2 regions of the Microbacterium sp. Mcb102 genome follow, and region 2 is predicted to be linked to the other one. Evidence: riboswitches for the same ligand, from Rfam matches in the RefSeq annotation. Region 2 holds a riboswitch; the other holds the start of a gene.

Region 1 (4,410 bases), on a different contig from region 2:
CCGGCGAAGAGGTCGGCTATGTCGGCGAGCTGCACCCCAGCGTGGCTGAGGGGGCGGATCTGCCCGGGCGCGCGACCGTGTTCGAACTCGACCTCGACCGCATCCTGACGCTCGCGGGCGGTCGGGTCGTCGCGGCATCGCTGTCGACGTTCCCCGCGGCGACGCAGGACGTCTCGCTCACGCTCCCCGCGGACGTACCGGCCGCCGACGTGCAGGCCGCACTCGCCGAGGGCGCGGGTGCGCTGCTCGAATCGGTGCGACTGGTGGACGACTACCGCGGCGAAGGTGTGCCGGAAGGCTCGAAGAGCCTGACCTTCGCACTGCGCTTCCGCGCCGACGACCGCACGCTCACGGCAGCCGAGGCCACCGAGGCCAAGCTCGCCGGTGTGGAGGTCGCGGCCCAGCGCTTCGGAGCCGCACTGCGCGACTGAACCGTCTCCGCGGAAGCCCTGATCTGCTCTGAGCGGAAGGGCTTCCGCGGGTGCCGCGTTCCTGGTGACATGGGTCCATGACGGACGTGTTGATCCTCGGTGGAACGGGCTGGCTCTCCGGGCGCATCGCCCGCCGATGGCTGGATGCGGGGGCAACGGTGACCTGTCTCGCTCGCGGCGAGAGGCCCGCGCCCGACGGTGCCGAGCTCGTACGTGGAGACCGCGACGATCCCGTGGCGTACACCGCGCTCACCCGGCGGGACTGGGATCACGTGGTGGATATCTCGTCGCAGGCGTCGCAGGTCGAGGCGGCCGTCGATGCCCTCGGAGAGCGAGCCGCGCGATGGACCTACGTGTCCTCCCTGTCGGTCTACTCCGACGACGAGACGGTCGGTGCGGACGAGTCGGCACCGCGGCATCCGTCCGCCCGCCCCGGTGACGAGTACGAGTACGGGGCGCAGAAGGCGGCGGCCGAGGACGCCGTGGGCACCCTGGGCGATCGTGCGCTCATCGTGCGACCGGGACTCATCGTCGGCGAAGGCGACCCCAGCGATCGATTCGGTTACTGGGCAGCGGCGTTCGCGCGGGCGGGTGCGGAACCGGTCCTGTCACCGCCGCTCGAGGGGAAGAGCGCCCAGGTGATCGACGTGGACGATCTCGCCGAATTCATCGTCGCGGCGACCGTGAGCGGGCCGGTCAACGCCATCGGCGACGTGCAGCCCTTCGACGAGGTACTGCGCGAGATCCGGACCGCCGCGGGTCATACCGGCGAGATCGTGGTCGCCGAGGAGGACTGGCTCGTCGCACACGGGGTCCAGCACTGGGCGGGGCCGAGATCCCTGCCGCTGTGGCTGCCCCCGGGGATGACGGGCTTCATGACCCGGTCTAACAGCGCGTACCGCGATGGAGGTGGTCGGCCGCGGCCGCTGACCGACACCATCCGTACCGTCGTCGCCGATGAGCGGGCGCGCGGGGTCGACCGCGACCGTCGTGCCGGACTCACCCGCGCGGAGGAGTTGACGCTCTTGGACGATCGCTAGACGTTCCTGGCCGATCGCTAGACTCTGAGCAGTGACACGGGGTGCCGCATCCGCGGCTGAGAACAGACCCGTCGAACCTGATCTAGTTCGTACTAGCGAAGGGATGTCGCGATGAGCGATCTTCTGCGTCCTGATTCCATCACCGATCTGCCCGGCGCCGCCGCCGCCCTGTGGGGGGTGCTGCGCGAGACGCCCCCACTGACGCACTGCATCACCAACACGGTCGTCGCCGGGTTCACCGCCAACGTGCTGCTCGCCCTGGGGGCTGCCCCGGCCATGGTCGACATCGTCGGAGAGGCCGAGATGTTCGCCGGTGTCGCCTCCGGCGTGCTGATCAACCTGGGAACGCCCACTCCCGAGCAGCGCGCGGCGAGCCTCGAGGCCGTCGCCGGGGCTGCGGCATCCGGAACCCCATGGGTGCTCGATCCGGTCGCGATCGGAGCTCTGCCGATCCGCACTGCCTTGGCGCACCGGCTGGCGGAGCAGCGTCCGACGGCGATCCGCGGCAACGCCTCGGAGATCCTCGCGCTCGCCGGCCTCAGCGCCGGTGGTCGCGGAGTGGATGCCACCGACAGCACGGATGCGGCAGCCGACGCGGCCGCTGCCCTCGCGCGACGGACGGGTGCCGTGATCGCCGTGTCCGGTCCGATCGACCTCGTCACCGACGGGGAGCGGGTGCTGCGCCTCGCGAACGGACACGAGCTGCTGACCAGGGTCACCGGCGGGGGCTGCGCTCTCGGGGCCGTGATGGCCGCATTCCTCGGTACCGCGCGCAATACCGGACACGATGCCCTCACGGCCGTCGCCGCCGCGAGCCTCGTGTACACGATCGCGGCCGAGCGCGCCGCCACGATCTCGACCGGCCCCGGCAGCTTCGCCGTGGCGCTGTTGGACGCCCTCGCCTCCGTGGGCCCCGCCGACGTGATCGCGGACGCCCGTGTGCAGGCGGGTGCGCGGTGAACGCCGACCTCTCCCTCTACCTCGTCACCGATCCCACGTTGTGCGGCGACCGCGGTGTCGTCGATACCGTGCGCCGTGCCGTCGACGGGGGCGTGCGCATCGTGCAGCTTCGCGACAAGACCGCGTCCGATGCCGAGACGGTCGAGCAGCTGCTCGCGCTGTCGCAGGCGATCGACGGTCGTGCGCTGCTCATCGTGAACGATCGGCTGGATGCCGCAATCGCCGCCCGCGCCCGCGGTGCACGCGTCGACGGCGTGCACCTGGGGCAGGGGGACGCGTCGGTGCTGCGGGCCCGCGAGGTTCTCGGGCCGGATGCGCTGATCGGTCTCACCGTGAACAGTGCAGCGCACCTCGACGCGGTTCTCGCATTGCCCGACGGAACGGTCGACTACCTCGGCGTCGGGGTGATCCGTCCGACCTCGACCAAGCCGGATCATCCTGAGCCCCTCGGCGTGGAAGGGTTCCGCGACTTCGTGACCCGCAGCCCGCTTCCGTGCGTGGCGATCGGCGGCGTCGGCATCGACGACACCGAGGCGCTTCGCGATGCCGGTTCCGCCGGGCTCGCCGTGGTCTCGGCGCTGTGTGCGGCCGATGATCCCGCCGCGACCGCCCGGGAGTTCCGGCGACGCTGGCTCGCGGGGTCCGTGCCACGGGTGCTCAGCATCGCGGGGAGTGATCCTTCGGGAGGGGCGGGTATCCAGGCCGACCTCAAGTCCATCGCCGCGAACGGCGGCTACGGCATGGCCGTCCTCACCGCGCTGACCGCGCAGAACACGCAGGGTGTCCGGGCGGTGCATGTGCCGCCGGCGGACTTCCTCCGTGCCCAGCTCGACGCGGTGTCGGACGACGTCGTGATCGATGCGGTGAAGATCGGGATGCTGGCCGAGACGGAGGTGATCCGCGCGGTGGGCGAGTGGCTCGATCGGGTGCGTCCGCCCGTCGTCGTGCTCGACCCGGTCATGGTCGCGACGTCGGGGGACAGGCTCCTCTCTCCGGATGCCGAGGCGGAGCTGCGGAGTCTGCTCGGTCGCGCGACGCTGGTCACCCCAAATCTCGCCGAGCTCGCGGTGCTGACCGGTCGTGACATCGTCGATTGGGCCGACGGCATCACCGCCGCCGAGGAGCTGTCGGCCGAGATCGGTGCCGCCGTGCTCGTCAAGGGCGGTCATCTCACCGGCGACGAAGCTCCGGATGCGCTGGTCGACAGGCGTCGCGGCCTTCGCCAGGAGTTCACCGGCCCGCGCATCGTGACGTCGAGCACGCACGGCACGGGCTGCTCGCTCTCTTCGGCCCTGGCCACGCTGCTGGCACAGGGGAGTGATCCCGAGGAGGCGGTACGCGCGGCACGCGCCTGGCTCCGCGAGTCCCTCCGCGCGGGGGACGGGCTGCGCGTGGGGCGCGGACACGGCCCGATCAGCCACTTCGCCGGGCTCTGGGAGCGTGGTGGCACGGCGACGCGACCGGGGTCGACCGACATCGCCGCGGACTGGTGGCAGGAGATCGCCGGTATCCGCGCGGGGATCGACGAGCTGCCGTTCATCCGCGCGCTCGCCGACGGCTCTCTCGAGCGCGCGCCGTTCCTGTCGTACCTCGCCCAGGACGCGCTGTATCTGCGCGACTATGCCCGCGTGCTGGCCGAAGCCGCCCGCCTCGCGCCGACCTCGGCCGAGCAGGCGTTCTGGGCGGACTCCGCCCACGGTTCGATCGTCGGCGAGCTCGAACTGCACGCGTCCTGGCTGACCCCGTCGGAGGGGGTGGGCGCGGCGACCTTCGCGGCGGAACCCTCCGCGGTGACGACGGCATACCTCGACCACCTGCGGTCCGTCGCCTTCGGCGGTGACTACGCCGAGATCGTCGCCGCGGTACTCCCGTGCTTCTGGCTCTACACGGATCTCGGTCGGCGTCTGCACGCGGGAGAGTTCGGTGAATACGCGACCGATCCGCAACATCCTTTCGCTTCCTGGCTCGCGACATATGCC
Region 2 (4,410 bases):
TGGTTCAACGCGGCGGCGTACAACTTCACCGTCGTGTCGCCGACGGTCACATCCTTCGCGGTGAGCAGGTTCCAACCGACCAGCGTGCCGGTCTTGATGCCGACGACACCCGGATCGGCGAGCATCCCGTTCGTGTTGACGACCGTGCCCGCGCCGGGGAGGTCCACCGACTTCGTGCCCACGATCTCCGCGAACACCGGATTCTGCATCGCCAGCTCGCCCAGTGCGATGAGCGAGTCGGGCGTCGAGACGTTGCGTTCGTCGAAGCCCGACGGGGTCACGACCGTGATGCCGGTGAGGTTGCGCTCCCTCAGCCAGGTCTCCGCGGCGGACGCGAACTCCCGGTCGGAGCCCCAGATCTCGGACGCGAGCCGGTCGATGTAGTTGTTCGCCGACCCCAGGAGCGTGCCCTGCAGCAGCTGGTATTCGGTCAGCACACCGTCGACGGGCACATCCAGCGCGGACTGATCACTGCGCCGGTAGTCCCAGTACTCCACGCTGTCGCGGTAACTGAAGCGGAACTCGGGGCCCTGCTCGCCGAGCGCCAGCGGCATCCGGTCGAGCACCATCAGGCTGCTCACGACCTTGGTGATGCTCGCGATGCTCACGGCACCGGGATTCGAGGCCACCGTGCTCAGCCCGCCGATGCCGACAGCCGCGCTGCCCTCGCCGGGCCAGGTGATCGCAGCCGCGGCGGCGGGAGTGGTCTCGAATTCGACGGACTGCACCGTCGGAGGGACTTCATGCAGTGGCCACAGCATCGTCGTACCGGCGTAGGCGGCGACGATCGCGACGAGCGTCGCCAACGGCACCAGGACCCCCGGGCGGGCGATCGCCGGTCGCAGGTGGGCCCCGCGCATCAGCCCGCCTGACTGCTCGGCCTCGGCCGGCTCATCGAGGGTCGCGAGAGGCGGGTGCGCGGCGACCGTCGCGGCATCGACCCAGGTGAGGGCCGTCGCCCCGGTCGTGTCATCCGCCCACTGCGGTGCGCTCGCGTCGAGGAGAGCATTCGTGTCGTCCGCCGGCTCTTCACCGGCTGTCCGCTCGGCCGGGACGAACGGCGGTTTGGTCAGCGGGGGTGTCGGCGGCGTCGCATCGACAGGCTCGATGGGCTCGACGGGCTCGATGGGCTCGATGGGCTCTACGAGGCCGGCGGCCTCGACGGGCTCCGCTGCGGGTTCGGAGAGGGTGTCGGGTTCCTGATCGACGCCGCCGCCCGTGGAGCTCGGTGTCGTGAAGAGCGCGCCGATCGCCGCGGAGTCGACTGGGATGGCCGGCGATACGGCGGCAGCCGGGGGTCGCACATCGCCCGCGAACAGCCGGTCGGCGGCGAACGCGGAGGTGTCGGCGGAGTCTGCGGGGGCAGCATCCACCGCGACCGGCAGGTCGTCGACCGGTCCGGAGGGGACGGCGTCCGGCGAGCCGTCGCCATCGACGACGCCCGTCGCCTCGTCGGCGGGATCTGAAGCGGTCACTCGTTTACGGTACCCAATCCCGGGCGCGTTGCGCGGCGCGCAGCCTCGTCGCCCGCGGGGTGTCGTGAGCCGGTAGGCTCTTCAGCACAACCACGGGAGTCCGGCGAGCCGGGCTGAGAGGGAGCGAATCGCGCTTCGACCGTCGAACCTGATCTGGGTCATGCCAGCGCAGGGAGGAGTTCAGATGAGCACGTCCACGTCCACATCGGCGTCCACCAAGGCCCAGGCCTCGCCCCCGGCCAGGAGCTTCCTGCGCTGGCGCATCGTCGACATCGTCGTCGCCAGCGTCATCGGTGTCGCCGCCGGCCTGATCTTCCTGGCGTGGAACGTCGGGTACCTCGGCCCGAAGGCCCTGCTCGAGCCGCTGCTCCCCGGCGTCCAGGGGCTTCTCGACGGCCCGTGGCTCTTCGCCGGCGTCCTCGGCGGGCTGATCATCCGCAAGGCGGGCGCGGCGATCTACGTCGAGCTGCTCGCGGCGGTCGTCTCGGCCCTCATCGGCAACCAGTGGGGCGGATTCCTCACTCTCGAAGCCGGACTCGTGCAGGGTCTCGGCGCCGAACTGGTCTTCCTCCTCTTCTTCTACCGCCGCTGGTCATTGCCGGTCGCGATCCTCGCGGGTGCCGGTGCCGCCCTCGCCGGCGGGATCAACAACCTCGTGCTCTGGTACGCCGGTTCCGGCCCCGCCTTCACGGCGATCTACCTGATCAGCACGGTCATCTCCGGTGCCGTCATCGCGGGTGCGCTGTCGTGGGTGCTGGCGCGAGGCATCGCCGCGACCGGAGCGCTCGACCGATTCGGCTCCGGGCGCGAGGCACGCGTCCGCGTCTGATGGCGGCGGATCACACCGTCCCCGCCGCTGTCGAGGCGCGCGGCTGGGGGTGGCGCCACGCGAGTCGCCTCGCCTGGGCGCTGAGCGACGTCTCGTTCCGCATCGACCCCGGTGAGCGCGTTCTGGTGCTCGGGGCTTCCGGGACGGGCAAGTCCACGCTGCTCCACGGTCTCGCGGGCGTGCTCGGCGGCGAGGAGGAGGGCGAGAGCGCGGGCGAACTGCTCGTCGACGGCGCTCCCGCCGTCGCCACCCGGGGGCGCGCCGGCCTCGTGCTGCAGGACCCGGACTCGCAGGTGATCCTGGCGCGAGCCGGCGACGATGTCGCGTTCGGCTGCGAGAACCTCGGCGTGCCACGGGCGCAGATCTGGCCCCGGGTGGAGGCGGCGCTGGATGCCGTCGGCCTCGATGTGCCGCTGGACCACCCGACCAAGGCGCTCTCCGGCGGACAGAAGCAGCGGCTCGCGCTCGCCGGCATGCTCGCGATGCGTCCGGGGCTCGTGCTGCTCGACGAGCCGACCGCGAACCTCGACCCGGCCGGTGTCGTCGAGGTGCGTGACGCGGTGGAGCGGATGCTGCAGTCGCAGCCGGCGACACTCATCGTCGTCGAGCACCGCCTCGAGGTGTGGCTGCCGCTCATCACGCGGGTGATCGTGATCGGTGCCGGGGGAGTGGTGGCAGACGGAGCGCCCGCTGAGGTGCTCGGTGACCAGGGTGCACGACTCGCGGCCGACGGCGTGTGGGTGCCGGGGCACGCTCCCGCCGCCCCGCCGCCACCGCGCGGGACACCGGGCGAGACTCTGCTCTCGGCGCGCGGACTCGCCGTCGCCCGCGTCAAGGGACGCCCGGTCGCCACCGGCATCGACCTCGATGTGCGCGCCGGCCAGGCGCTGGCGATCACCGGCCCGAACGGCGCCGGCAAGTCCACGCTCGGACTGACCCTCGCAGGGCTCCTGCCGCCTGCTGCGGGTGACCTGACGGCATCCGCCGTGCTCGCCGCCGGGGCGGACCCCTCGCCGATCCGCTGGGCCTCGCGGGATCTGCTGACCCGCATCGGCATGGTGTTCCAGGAGCCCGAGCATCAGCTGCTCGCGAAGACCGTGCGCGACGAGCTGGCCGTCGGACCGCGCGCGCTCGGGATGGACGAAGACGAGATCGCCGTGCGCAGCGACGAGCTGCTCGCGCGACTGCGCCTGACGCACCTCGCCGCCGCCAACCCGTACACGCTCTCGGGCGGCGAGAAACGTCGCCTCACGGTCGCCGCGGCCATCGCGACCCGGCCGCGGGTGCTCGTGCTCGACGAGCCCACCTTCGGGCAGGACGCCCGCACCTGGGCGGAACTCGTCGCCATGCTCGCGGCGCTCCGCGACGAGGGGTCGGCGATCGTCACGATCACCCACGACCTCGATGTCGCGCGCGCGCTGCACGCCGAGCGGTTCGAACTCGGGGGCATGTCGTGACCCTGCTCGACACGCAGGCGCGCACCGGAGCCCTCGCCGCCGTCAACCCGGTGGCCAAGCTCGGGGTCAGTGCGCTGATCGCGGTGCCGCTGATCCTGACGCTCGATCCGGTGTCGGCATCCGTCGCGCTCGTGCTGGAGTTCGTGCTCTTCCTGTTCGCCGGAATCGGCTGGCGCGAGTTCTGGGTGCGCACCTGGCCGGTCTGGCTCGCCGCACCCCTGACCGGCCTGACCATCGCGCTCTACGGCGAGACGAGCGGCACCGTCTACGTCGACTGGTTCGTGCTGCGGATCAGCGAGGGATCGCTCGCGCTCGCGCTCGCCACGATGCTGCGGGTGCTCGCGATCGCGCTGCCCTCGGTGGTCCTGTTCATCACGGTCGACCCGACCGACCTCGCCGACGGCCTCGGCCAGGTCCTGCGGCTTCCCGCCCGGTTCGTGCTCGGGGCGCTCGCCGGGCTGCGGATGGTGGGTCTGTTCCTCGACGACTGGCGTGCGCTCGAGCTCGCCCGCCGGGCGAGGGGTGTGGCCGATCGCGGTCGCATCCGCCGGTTCCTCGGGATGGCGTTCGCGCTGCTCGTGCTGTCGATCCGGCGCGGGGCGAAGCTCGCCACCGCCATGGAGGCGCGGGGATTCGGAGCGCCGGGGCG

The links. A riboswitch is a leader RNA that binds a small molecule or an ion and turns the genes downstream of it on or off. The one in region 2 is predicted to bind thiamine pyrophosphate.
Region 1: linked by a shared signal. The riboswitch ahead of thiM (hydroxyethylthiazole kinase) and the one ahead of OC372_RS09590 (ECF transporter S component) in region 2 are both predicted to bind thiamine pyrophosphate.

Annotation. Positions count from the first base shown of each region.
Region 1 covers NZ_JALJRG010000006.1:274,905-279,314, forward strand. The annotation lists gene pheT (phenylalanine--tRNA ligase subunit beta) at 1-431, shown strand, start outside; gene OC372_RS15740 (NAD-dependent epimerase/dehydratase family protein) at 509-1,471, shown strand; TPP riboswitch at 1,499-1,592, shown strand; gene thiM (hydroxyethylthiazole kinase) at 1,583-2,431, shown strand; gene OC372_RS15750 (bifunctional hydroxymethylpyrimidine kinase/phosphomethylpyrimidine kinase) at 2,428-4,410, shown strand, end outside.
Region 2 covers NZ_JALJRG010000003.1:129,370-133,779, reverse strand. The annotation lists gene OC372_RS09595 (D-alanyl-D-alanine carboxypeptidase) at 1-1,475, opposite strand, end outside; TPP riboswitch at 1,558-1,669, shown strand; gene OC372_RS09590 (ECF transporter S component) at 1,660-2,304, shown strand; gene OC372_RS09585 (ABC transporter ATP-binding protein) at 2,304-3,761, shown strand; gene OC372_RS09580 (energy-coupling factor transporter transmembrane component T family protein) at 3,758-4,410, shown strand, end outside.